Linked DNA regions of Variovorax paradoxus. The protein of the gene in region 1 binds, or shares a complex with, the protein of each later gene. Links are inferred from orthologs where the notes say so. Each region holds a gene or a part of one and is shown in the gene's direction. Other genes may lie near its edges.

Region 1 (7,425 bases):
AAGTGGTGCTGTCGACGCAACTCCGTTGAGGGAGCCGGGGAATTTTGCATGAGGTCTGCGTGCGCGACGCGGCTTCCGTCGAAGGCTCTCGCATGCGGGCTTCGTGCGGGGAAGTGATTGTTGACCACTGGAATCTCGGAAGTGCGGGAATTTTCTGCATTCGGCCGGCGCCGGCCGCACTCGGAGCCCGAAAGTATTCAGCTTGCGCGCCGGGAGCGTCCAAGTACGCTGGACTTGTTGCATTTTGGCAATGCCGCGGTTCCGTCAGGTCGCTGGCGGCTTCGTGTTTGCCGGATCGACGTGTGAAGGGGCGGCGCGAGTTTTCCGGCCCGGGCGGGTGTTGGCATCCCATGAAAATGGGAGGGGCCGCAGCTTGTTCGATAGGCGCGGCGCCTTATGCTAAGCCCATGAATATTGAGGCTCTGGATGCCGGAACGGCGCGCCGCTGGGGCGTGCTCGTGGTCGAAGACGACAGCCGCGCACGCGCCTTCTTCGAGGCCAGCGTGCAGCGCAGCGCGAGCCTTTTTTGGCTCGGAAGCGCCGGCACCGTACAGGAGGCATTGGCCTGGCTGGCCCGGACCACCACCATTCCCGACGTGCTGCTGGTCGATCTCGGCATGCCCGACGGGAGCGGGCTGGACGTGATCCGCGATGCCGTTGCGCGCTTTCCGGGCTGCGAGCCGCTGGTGATCTCCGTCTTCGGAGACGAGGAAAACGTGCTTTCGAGCATTGAAGCCGGCGCCGTCGGCTACATCCACAAGGATGCCGCGCCCGAGGACATCGCGCAGACCATTGTGGAGATGAAGGCCGGTGCATCGCCCATCTCGCCCATGATCGCGCGGCGGGTGCTCGCCAAGTACCGCAGCCTGCAGTTGGCGGGTACACCCGTCGCCGCGGCCCCCGAGGCTGCCGCCGCCAGCGCCGCTCCGAGCCTGCTGTCCGCCCGCGAGCACGAAGTGCTGACGCTGATTGCGCGCGGCTTTTCCTATGCGGAAATCGCACGGCTCAAGGGGCTGAGCGTGCACACGGTGCAGACACACATCAAGAATCTCTACGGCAAGCTGGCGGTGCATTCCAAGAGCGAGGCGGTGTTCGAGGCCACGCGCCTCGGCCTGCTGTCCCACCCCGGGTGAACCGTGTGGCGGGGCGCATGTTCGGGAGGCCGCGCAGGGCGCTTTGCTTCCTGTGGCTCGCGGTAGTTCTGGCGGCGGCCGCGGTCGCAGGCATGGCTGCTGCAGCGGCGGAGGGCCCGGCCGAACTGCACAGCGGCACTGTCGTCGCCACGGTCGACGGCGTTGAGCACACATCGCCCGTCGAGCTTTCCTACCACTGGGACCGCCAGCACGGAGGGCGTCCCGGCTTCGCGAGCTTCGACCTGCCGTTCACCCTCGAAGCCGAGCCCAAGACGCCGTGGGGCATCTTCATTCCCCGCGCCGGCAACGTCCTCGAGGTGCGGCTGAACGACGCGTTGCTGCAGGTCTACGGCGACCTGGGCCGCGGCAACGGGCCCGACTACGCCAAAGCTCCCATCTACGTGCCGATACCGGGGCACCTGCTGAAGGCGGGCGACAACCGCCTGCAGATCCGCATTCGCGCCGACAGCGCCCGGCGCGCCGGACTGTCGCGCGTGACGGTCGGGCCGGCCACGCCGGTGCGCACCGACCTTTTCGAAAGCGCCTATGGCTGGCGCTTTACCGGCTCGGTGCTCTTGACCGCCTTCAGCCTCATCGTCGGCGGCATTGCACTCGCGCTGTGGCTCACGCAGGTCGATGCGGATGCCGTCGGATGGCAACGGCGGGACGGCATCTATTTCTGGGCGGCGCTCGCCGAGTTCTGCTGGGCGATACGGGTGGCCGACGCCGTGATTGCCGAACCGCCGCTCTCCTGGGGGCCTTGGGGCGTGCTCATGGCCGCCTGCTATGCGGGCTGGGCGGCGTCGGCCATGATGTTCTGCTATCACCTCGCGGGCTGGGGCAACAACCCTCGCACGCGCTGGTTGCGGTGGCTGATGGCCGGCGTGGTCGCCGGAACGATCGGCGCGAGTTCGGTGGCGCTGTCCCGTGAAGAGCCGTATTGGCTCACCGGCTGGCTCGCACTGGAAATTGGAGTCGTTGCGCTGTTCGTCTGCGCTTTTGCCATCGCCACGGTGCGGCGGCCGAACGTGGAGCGCCTGCTGGTGGCGGCCGCCGCACTGGTGACGCTGGGCTTCGGCGTCCGCGACTGGCTCGTGATCCGCCTGAGCGACGCCTACGGCGAAACCACCTGGGTGCGTTATTCCTCGGTGTTCTTCGGCATTGCGCTGCTGCTGATCGTGCTCAGGCGCTTCCATGCCGCCAGTGTCGAGGCGCGCGGTTCGGTCGCGGCCCTGGCCGCGCGGGTGGCGCAGCGCGAGCGCGAACTCGCCTCGACCTTCGCCGCGCTGGAGCAGGTGGCGCGCGACCAGGCACGCACCCACGAGCGCGAGCGCGTCCTGCGCGACATGCACGATGGCGTGGGTTCGCACATCAGCTCGGCCATCCGGCAATTGCAGTCGGGCCAGGCCAGCTCCGAGGAGTTGCTGCGGACCCTGCGCGACTCGCTCGACCAGCTCAAGCTGTCGATCGACTCCATTCATTTGCCGCCGGGCGACGTCGGCGCCTTGCTGGCGGCGCTTCGCTACCGGCTGGAACCGCGCCTCGCGGCGGCGGGCGTGGAACTCGAATGGGCGGTGGACGAACTGGCGCCGGTGAAGCAGCTCGACGCACAGGCCATGCGGCAACTGCAGTTTCTGCTGTTCGAGGCCATTTCCAACGTGCTGCAGCATGCCCAGGCAAAGACGCTGCGGATCGAGGCCGAGATGGTGGCCGGGACGGTGCAGCTGCGCGTGATCGACGACGGCCGCGGCTTCGACGCATCGCAGGTGCCCAGGGCGCTGACGGAGCGCGCGGGGGCTGTCGGCGCCCGGCTGGCGGTGGAAAGCCGACCGGGGCGCACGGTCGTTCAGCTCGTGTTCGGCTGAGATGCCTTGCGGGGCGCGGATAATCCGCCCCCATGTCCGCCGTGTTCAATCAGCCCTCCCTGGCGCGCCGCGTCGCGCCCGTCTTCCAGGGCTTCGACGGCTTTTTGGCCTTTGCCGTGCTGTTGCTGGCCTTTGCCGGGTTGCTGACGATGTATTCGTCGGGCTACGACCACGGCTCGCGTTTTGCCGATCATGGCCGCAACATGCTGCTGGCGGGCTTCATCATGTTCGTGGTGGCCCAGGTGCCGCCGCAGCGGCTGATGATGTTCGCGGTGCCGCTCTATGCCATGGGGGTGGCGCTGCTGATCGGGGTTGCGCTCTTCGGCATCACGAAGAAGGGCGCTACCCGCTGGATCAACGTCGGCGTGGTGATCCAGCCCAGCGAAATTCTCAAGATCGCGATGCCGCTGATGCTGGCGTGGTGGTTCCAGCGCCGGGAAGGGCAGCTGCGCCCGCTCGATTTCGTGGTGGCCACGGTGCTGCTGGCCATTCCGGTCGGGCTCATCATGAAGCAGCCTGACCTGGGTACTTCGCTGCTGGTGCTCGCCGCCGGCATGGCGGTGATCTTTTTCGCCGGGCTGCCGTGGAAGCTGATCGTTCCGCCGGTCGTGATCGGCGCGATAGCGGTCACGCTGATCGTGGGCTTCGAGTCCCGGCTGTGCGCCGACGGTGTCGACTGGCGGGTATTGCACGACTACCAGAAGCAGCGCGTTTGCACGCTGCTCGACCCGAGCAAGGACCCGCTCGGCAAAGGCTTCCACATCATCCAGGGAATGATCGCCATTGGTTCGGGCGGCGTCGGCGGCAAGGGATTCATGCAGGGCACGCAGACGCACCTCGAATTCATTCCCGAGCGCACCACCGACTTCATCTTCGCCGCCTATTCCGAGGAATTCGGCCTGGTGGGCAACCTTTCGCTGATCGCCGCCTTCATTCTTCTGATCTTCCGCGGGCTGGCCATTGCGACCAGTGCCTCGACCCTGTTCTCGCGGTTGCTGGCAGGCGCGGTGACGATGATTTTCTTCACCTACGCCTTCGTCAACATGGGCATGGTGAGCGGCATCCTGCCCGTGGTCGGCGTGCCGCTGCCGTTCATCAGCTACGGCGGCACTGCCATGGTCACGCTGGGGTTGGGGCTCGGTATCCTGATGTCGATCGCCCGGGCGAGAAAACTCGCCCAGAACTAACCCGCAGCCCGCGCGGGGAACACCGTGGAACCGGCTTCGCCGGGGCACTGGTGTTGCCCTTGGCGGGGAGAAGGCGAAGTGACACGACGTGCGCGCACCCTGGGGGTGAGCCCTAGAATCCGCTTCATGATCTCTCGCGAACCCACCATCGAGCGCCTGGCCACGGCGCAACAGCTCCTTCTCACGCCGTTCGGGCTCGACGAATCGCACCTGAGCAAGGCCCTGGCCGAGATCACCGCGCACCGGGTGGACGATGCCGATCTGTACTTCCAATACACGCGCAGCGAGGGCTGGAGCCTGGAAGAGGGCATCGTGAAGACCGGCAGCTTCAGCATCGACCAGGGTGTCGGCGTGCGCGCGGTCAGCGGCGAGAAAACCGCGTTTGCCTACTCGGACGACATTTCCGAGGCGTCGCTGCTCGATGCGGCCCGCACGGTCCGCTCCATTTCTTCGGCGGGCCGCACTGCGCGCGTGAAGACCCCGGCCCGCAAGATCGCTTCGAGCCGTTCGCTTTACAACGGCGTCGACCCCATTTCCACGCTCGACAGCACGGCGAAGGTCAAGCTGCTCGAACGGGTCGAAAAACTCGCGCGTTCGCGCGATCCGCGCGTGGCGCAGGTCATGGCGGGCCTGGCGAGCGAGTACGACGTGGTGCTGGTGGCGCGGGCCGACGGCACGCTGGCGGCCGACGTGCGCCCGCTGGTGCGCCTTTCGGTGACGGTGATTGCCGAGCAGAACGGCCGGCGCGAAGTCGGCTCCGGCGGCGGCGGCGGGCGCTTCGGCCTGGCCTACTTCAACGACACGCAAATTGCCGAATATGTCGACCAGGCCGTGAAAGCTGCGCTGACCAACCTCGATGCGCGCCCGGCACCGGCCGGCGAAATGACCGTGGTGCTCGGCTCCGGCTGGCCCGGCATCCTGCTGCACGAGGCCATCGGCCACGGGCTCGAAGGCGATTTCAACCGCAAGGGCTCGAGCGCGTTCTCGGGCCGCATCGGCCAGCGCGTCGCGGCCAAGGGCGTGACCGTGCTCGACGACGGCACCATTGCCGACCGCCGCGGTTCGCTCAATGTGGACGACGAAGGCAACGCGAGCCAGCGCAACGTGCTCATCGAAGACGGCATCCTCAAAGGCTACATCCAGGATTCGCTCAACGCGCGCCTCATGAAGGTCAAGCCCACGGGCAACGGCCGGCGCGAGAGCTATGCCCACGTGCCGATGCCGCGCATGACCAACACCTACATGCTCGGCGGCGACAAGGACCCCAAGGAAATCGTCGCGAGCATCAAGAAGGGCCTCTACGCCACCAACTTCGGCGGCGGGCAGGTCGACATCACCAGCGGCAAGTTCGTGTTCTCCGCCAGCGAGGCCTACTGGGTCGAGAACGGCAAGATCCAGTACCCGGTGAAGGGCGCGACCATCGTGGGCAACGGCCCCGACGCGCTCACCCGCGTGACCATGATCGGCAACGACATGGCGCTCGATTCGGGTGTGGGCACCTGCGGCAAGGAAGGCCAGAGCGTCCCCGTGGGCGTCGGCCAGCCGACCTTGCGCATCGATGGTTTGACCGTAGGCGGTACGGCCTGAGAGCTTGCTAAGCTCCGCTCCTTCAACAAAAAGGAGAATTCGATGGGGATCAGGATCAATTCGTCTGCGGCTCTGTGGGCCGCGACTGCTGTGGTGGCGTTGGCAACGGCAGGTTGCGCATCTCGCGGCGGCTCGGGCGACAACAGCCAGTCCGCGGCGTCGGCACCACCTGCCGCCGGCGCGCCCGCTGCCGCGGCACGCGGCGGCTCGAAGGCCGGCATGGACGCCAAGGGCAATGTCGTCGATTCCTCCAAGGTCGAGGCCGGCAGCGGCCGCACCGTCAAGGGCCTGAACGGCTACGAAGGCGAAATCACGGGCGTTCCCGCGCGCAACAGCAGGTTCTCGCGGTTGCAGATCGGCATGAGCGCCAGGCAAGTCACCGACCTTGCCGGCCAGCCGACCGACCAGGGCGCCTACGTCACGGGCAAGGCCTTCATTCCGTTCTATTTCGGCAGCGACCGCCATCGCTACGAGATGACCTACAAGGGCCAGGGACGGCTGGTTTTCGCGGGCGGCGGCATGGGCGACTACTCCAGTGGCAACCTGATCTGGATCATTCACAACCCCAACGAGTCCGGCTACCGCTGAGCCGTTCGGAGCCGGGCCCTTTGCCTGGCTTTTTGTTTTCCGTGCTACATTTCGCCCACATGTCCGCCCTCCGCGCTTATTTCTTTGCCTACTTTTGGTTCCCGGTTTCCGGCGGACGAGAGGCGAGCGCGTAAAGCAAACGAACACCCTCCCAAAACCGCCGGCGCCTCCAGCCCCGGCGGTTTTTTTATGCCCTGACGATTTCACTCCAACAAGGAAAAGCACCATGAGCACGAACACTGCCCCCACCAGCGACAGCTGGTATGCGAGCGTCGAAAAAACCAGCAAGACCGACGACGAACGCATCAAGGACATCAACGTGCTGCCCCCTCCCGAACATCTGATCCGCTTCTTTCCGATTCGCGGCACGCCGGTCGAAACGCTGATCGAGGGCACCCGCCGCAACATCCACAACATCATGGCGGGCAAGGATGACCGGCTGCTGGTGATCATGGGGCCGTGCTCGATCCACGACCCGGCCGCGGCGCTGGACTACGCCCGCCGCCTGAAAGTGGAGCGCGAAAAGTACGCCGGCACGCTCGAGATCGTGATGCGCGTGTACTTCGAGAAGCCGCGCACCACGGTCGGCTGGAAGGGCCTCATCAACGACCCGTACCTCGACGAGAGCTACCGCATCGACGAAGGCCTGCGCATTGCGCGCCAGCTGCTGATCGACATCAACCGCATCGGCTTGCCGGCGGGCAGCGAGTTCCTCGACGTGATCTCGCCGCAGTACATCGGCGACCTGATCGCCTGGGGCGCCATCGGCGCGCGCACCACCGAGAGCCAGGTGCACCGCGAACTGGCCTCGGGTCTCTCGGCGCCCATCGGCTTCAAGAACGGCACCGACGGCAACATCCGCATCGCCACCGACGCCATCCAGGCGGCGGCCCGCGGCCACCACTTTCTCTCGGTGCACAAGAACGGCCAGGTCGCGATCGTGCAGACCAACGGCAACCGCGACTGCCACGTGATCCTGCGCGGCGGCAAGGCGCCGAACTACGACGCCGCGAGCGTCGAAGCCGCCTGCAAGGACCTCGAGGCCGCCAAGCTGCCGCCCACGCT
Region 2 (5,232 bases), 3.1 Mb from region 1 along the record:
GGGAGAAAGTCGAAAGACAACCGGCTCATGCGTCGTCTTCCCGGTCTTGCGCGGCCGCGGAGGCTGCGTGGTCGATGCCACCGTGCACCGCCAGCTGCGCGCGCACGAGCTGAAAGATCTCGCGGTAGGCCTTGCCCTGGCGCGGCGCTTCGCCGGCCGGGCCGGTCTTCAGGTCCTTGCGGGCCTGGCGCACCAGGGCGCGCAGCTGTTGGGAATCGGTGGCGGGGTGGGTTTCGATCCAGCCGCCCAGCGCGTCGTCGTCGGCGATCAGCCGGTCGCGCCAGCGCTCGGCCTCGTGCAGGGCGGCGGCTTCGGCTGCGGGTACGGTGTTCTGCTCGGCGAGCGCTTGCTTCACGGCCTCGAGCGTGGGTTCGTCGAGCTTGCGCATCAGCTTGCCGATGAACTGCATCTGGCGGCGCTTGCCCTCGAAATTGGTGATGCGCTTGGCCTCGGCGACGGCATCGACGAGTTTTTCGCCGAGCGGGAGCGCGTCGAACAGGGCGGCGCGCAGGCCTAACAGCTCCTCGCCGAGCTTTTGCAGTTCGTCGCTTTCGCGCTTGAGATCGGTGCGGCTGGCTTCGTCGGTGCCCTTGAGCTCGCGCTTGAGCTCCAGGTCGAGCTCGCTGCCTTCGGCGACGAACTGGCCACGGACGAAATAGCCTTTTTTGGGTTTGCGGGACATGGGGTCGATTCTGGGCCGCACCGTGCGGCCTTGCAACGCGTCTAACGCGTGCAGTGCGCAGTGGGAAGCTGGGGAAAACGGAAAATGGGGGGCGCAAGTATCATAGCCACCACATGACGACATCTTCCTCGCGCGCCGATTCCGGCTTCGCCTACAGCCGCTCCTTCTTCGAAAACCTGGTCGACACGGCCCTGGCCCACGCCAAAAAGCTCGGGGCGACCGATGCCGGCGCCGAGGCGTCCGAGGGCTGCGGCCTCAGCGTCTCGGTCCGCAAGGGCGAACTCGAGAACGTCGAGCGCAACCGCGACAAGTCGCTGGGCATCACGGTGTACGTGGGCCACCGCCGCGGCAACGCCAGCACCTCCGACTTCTCCGAGGGCGCAATCAAGCAGACCGTGCAGGCCGCCTACGACATTGCCCGCTTCACGGCCGAAGACCCGGTCAGCGGCCTTCCCGACGAGGAAGACATCGCCAAGGAACACCCCGAGCTCGACCTGTTCCACCCCTGGGACGTGACGAGCGAGCAGGCCGCCAAGCTCGCGCTCGAATGCGAAGCCGCAGCGCTGTCGACCGACAAGCGCATCACCAACAGCGAAGGCGCGGGCGTTTCGGCCCAGCAAAGCCACTTCTTCAGCGCCCACACGCACGGTTTCCGCGGCGGCTATGCCAGCTCGCGGCATTCGATTTCGGTGGCGCCCATCGCCGGCAAGGGCGACGACATGCAGCGCGACTCCTGGTACAGCTCGATGCGCTCGGCCGGCGAACTGGCCAGCCCGCAGGCCGTGGGCCGCTACGCCGCCGAGCGGGCGCTGAGCCGGCTCAAGTCGCGCAAGATCAAGACCACCGAATGCCCGGTGCTGTTCGAATCGCCGCTGGCCGTGGGCCTGTTGGGCGGGCTGGTGCAGGCCGTGAGCGGCGGGGCGCTGTACCGCAAGAGCACCTTCCTGCTCGATTCGCTCGGCAAGCCGGTGCTGCCCAAGCACGTCGATGTGGCCGAAGACCCGCACGTGATGCGCGGCAAGGGCAGCTCGCCGTTCGACGACGAAGGCGTGGTGACCCGCGCGCGCAAGGTGGTGGATGCCGGCCGGCTCGAAGGCTACTTTCTGTCGACCTATTCCGCGCGCAAGCTCGGCATGAAGACCACCGGCAACGCCGGCGGCTCGCACAACCTGATCTTGAGCTCGCGCCTGACCAAGGCCGGTGACGACCTCGACGCCATGCTGGCCAAGCTCGGCACCGGCCTGTTCGTGATCGAGCTGATGGGGCAGGGCGTGAACTACGTGACCGGCGACTACTCGCGCGGCGCCAGCGGCTTCTGGGTCGAGAAGGGGCGCATCGCCTTCCCGGTGCAGGAGATCACCATTGCCGGCAACCTGAAAGACATGCTGATGGGCATCGAGGCCATCGGCGCCGATGCCTACACCTTCGGCGCCAAGACCACGGGCTCGGTGCTGGTCAACCGCATGAAGGTGGCCGGCAGCTGAGGCCGCAGGCCGCCTGCCTCGCTCAGACGATGCGGACCGAAAGGTTCGGCAGCCCGTCGATGTGGATTTCGATCAGGTCGCCGCGCACCACCGGGCCCACGTTCTCCGGCGTGCCCGAGTAGATGATGTCCCCGGGCATCAGCTCGAACGCCTGCGACAGGCGGCTGATCTGTTCCGCCACCGACCAGATCATGTGCTTGAGCGTGGCGTTCTGCTTGGTCTGGCCGTTCACCTTGAGCCAGATCGTGCCGTCGGTGTAGTGGCCGACCTTGGCCACCGGATGGATCGGCCCGATGGGCGCCGAATTGTCGAAGCTCTTGCCGATTTCCCAGGGCTTTTTCTGGTCGCCCATTTCGCGCTGCAGATCGCGGCGGGTCATGTCCAGGCCGAGCGAGTAGCCGTAGACCAGGCCCAACGCATCGGCAGGCGCGATGTTGCGGCCGCCCTTGGCGAGCGCCACGACCAGTTCCACCTCGTAGTGGTAGTTTTTCGTGAGCGACGGGTACGGATGGTCGGCCACGGTGCCGGGCATGACGACCTGAATCGCATCCGACGGCTTCTGGAAAAAGAACGGTGGCTCGCGGGTCGGGTCGGAACCCATTTCCCGCGCATGGGCCGCGTAATTGCGGCCGATGCAGTAGATGCGGCGCACCGGAAACGCCTGCTCGCTGCCGACGATCGGCACCGTGGCCTGGGCGACCGCAAAAGGGGTTTGCGGCGCGCGCGATGCGCCGGCGGGCAGCGCGCAACCGGCAACTGCGCCGGCCGCCATGGCGGCGGAACCGGCCAGCAGGCCGCGTCGTGAACTGGACATGGTCTTTGTCTCCTGAGTCTTTTGTGGTGAGCGATGAAAGCCGGCCGCAGCCAGCCGGTTCATTCTGGAGCGCGCCGCCGCGGCGTTTCCGCACGCATCTACGCAAAAACAGGACGCAAGCAACACGGGCCGCCCGCTCGGCAGCCCCGAGGCAAAGGCTTACCATCGCGCCATGTCGGCCCTTCCATCCAGCCTTCGCCTCTACGGCATGCAGGAGCGCGCGAACCACCTCGACTTCGACATCCGCTTCGAAGGCGCGCGGGACGTGCTGGCGCGGCCGCATCGGCACGAGTATTTCCAAATCCAGGTGAGCATCCACGGCGGCTCGCAACAGGTGATCGGCGGCGCGGTGCGCCCGTTCACCGCGGGGCACCTGAGCTTCGTGCTGCCCTACCGGGTGCACGTGGTGCCGCATCCGCCGGGCGCGCGCTATGCCATCGTGAATTTTGACCAGGGCTTTCTCTGGCCCGAGCTGGCGGTCGAGGCGCTCGATCTTGAAGAGGTGCCCGTGTCGCGCCAGCCCGAGTTGGCGCCCTTCCTGTTCCAGGAGTACATGGACTTTCATTTCGGCGAAGCGGATTTCGCGCGCATTCTCGGGTGGCTCGAAGAGCTTGCCGCGCTGAACCGGGAGCGGCGCTTCGGCAGCGTGGGCGCGATGCGCGGCATCCTGCTGCAGCTGATGGCACTGGCCTGCGACCGGCACGAGGCGCCGCTGCTCGCGCAGGCCGCGCTGCAGGGCGGTCGCAGTTCGGGGCGCGACGCGCTGCAGCGCGTGATGCGCTATGTGCGCGAACATCTGGGCGAGGAGATGTCGCTCAACGAGGCCGCCGCGGCGGCGATGCTGTCGCCCAACTACCTCGCGCATCTGCTCAAGAAGCAGACCCACCGCACGTTTACCGAACTAGTGACCGAGCGGCGGCTCGAGCGTGCGAAAGAGTTGCTGCTCACGTCGAATGCCCGCATTGCCGACATCGCACGGCAGTGCGGCTTCGGCGACGCCGTTTACTTCAGCCGCCGCTTCAGGCTGCGCAACGGTGTCACGCCGCGGCAGTTCCGCAGCCAGGCCGGTGCCGGGCTGGGCAAGGCGGCGGAGCCGAACGGGCACGCAAGCCACCCCTGAGAGAGGCCATGAGCAGACACCACACCGCGCGAAAGCCGGAACTCGAACATGAACTGATGCGCGATCCGCGGCTCGGATTCGAGCCCGCGGGCGGCAGCTCCGTGCGCTGCCTGCAGCACGGCGTGCCCTGGCCGTTCGACTGCTGGCACTACCACGACGAATACGAGCTGCAGATCATCAACCGCAGCAGCGGCGACGCGTATGTCGGAAACCACATCGGCCGCTTCGAGCCCGGCTACGTCGCGCTCGTGGGCGGGCGCCTGCCGCACACCTGGATTTCCGACGACGTGCCCCCCGAGGGCATTGCCGACCGCAGCATGGTGATCCACTTCCGCGACGAGCCGCTGCGCAAGGGCGTCGGTCTGTTCCCCGAGTTGGAGGCTGTGCTGCCGATGCTCGACCGCGCCAGGCTCGGTGTCGAGTTCTTCGGCATCGGGGACCGGGTGCGGGAGCGCTTTGCGCGCGTCCAGGGGCAGGAGGGCCTGGCCCGGCTGTCGGAATTCATCGGCCTGCTGCACGAACTCGCGAGCTGGGAGGACTGCCGCCAGATCTCGAGCGCGGCCGGGCCGCTGGGCGAAGACCCGAGCGCGAACTCACGCATCCGCCGCGTGCTCGACTACCTCGACCAGCACCTGACCGAGGAGCTCTCGCTGCCGGCCGTGTGCGCTGTCGCCAACATGGCCGAGAGCAGTTTTTCGCGCTACTTTCACAAGCACATGGGCAGCACGTTCACCGACTTCGTCACCCGCCTTCGCATCTCGAAAGCCTGCGAGATGCTGCAGGTGTCCGACCGGCTGGTGAGCGACATCTGCTACGAGGTGGGCTTTTCGAACCTCGCGAACTTCAACCGCCGCTTCCTGCAGCTCAAGGGCATGACGCCTTCGGCCTACCGGCACCAGGCGCAGGACCGGTTCGGGCTGCGCACCGCGCAGAACACGCCGGTTGCCGCCGCGGCTTGACATGCTTTATCCATGAACCAGAACCTTGACCTCCTCGCACGTCGGCGCATCTACCTCGCGGGCCCGGACGTCTTTCGTCCCGACGCCAGGGACCACTTCGTTCGGCTTGCGGCGGCTTGCGACGCGCTGGGGCTTGCGGCCTTGCTGCCGGCCGATGGCAACGAGGAGCTGAG

Evidence for each region. Proteins that work in one complex are often made in the same cells at the same time.
Region 2: the proteins of tldD (region 1) and pmbA are in contact, whole or in part, in a solved structure (PDB 5NJ9), measured with the Escherichia coli proteins. The link is inferred for Variovorax paradoxus from one-to-one orthologs.

What each region holds. Positions count from the first base shown.
Region 1 is NZ_JAUSXG010000001.1:4,301,715-4,309,139, reverse strand. Bases 3,622-6,541 are described here. They hold tldD (metalloprotease TldD), read left to right. Parts: upstream 3,622-4,311; coding sequence 4,312-5,772; downstream 5,773-6,541. Other genes in these bases: QFZ42_RS20660 (hypothetical protein), read left to right, coding at 5,815-6,360; rodA (rod shape-determining protein RodA), read left to right, coding at 3,622-4,185. Also shown: QFZ42_RS20680 (response regulator transcription factor), read left to right, coding at 408-1,133; QFZ42_RS20675 (sensor histidine kinase), read left to right, coding at 1,226-2,998; more of rodA, read left to right, coding at 3,031-3,621; QFZ42_RS20655 (3-deoxy-7-phosphoheptulonate synthase), read left to right, coding at 6,587-7,425. UniProt on the Escherichia coli protein: Metalloprotease involved in CcdA degradation. Suppresses the inhibitory activity of the carbon storage regulator (CsrA).
Region 2 is NZ_JAUSXG010000001.1:1,176,688-1,181,919, forward strand. The notes cover bases 1-2,980. They hold pmbA (metalloprotease PmbA), read left to right. Parts: upstream 1-795; coding sequence 796-2,166; downstream 2,167-2,980. Other genes in these bases: yjgA (ribosome biogenesis factor YjgA), read right to left, coding at 26-682; QFZ42_RS05535 (fumarylacetoacetate hydrolase family protein), read right to left, coding at 2,189-2,980. In the rest of the region: QFZ42_RS05540 (AraC family transcriptional regulator), read left to right, coding at 3,189-4,100; QFZ42_RS05545 (AraC family transcriptional regulator), read left to right, coding at 4,109-5,059; QFZ42_RS05550 (nucleoside 2-deoxyribosyltransferase), read left to right, coding at 5,072-5,232.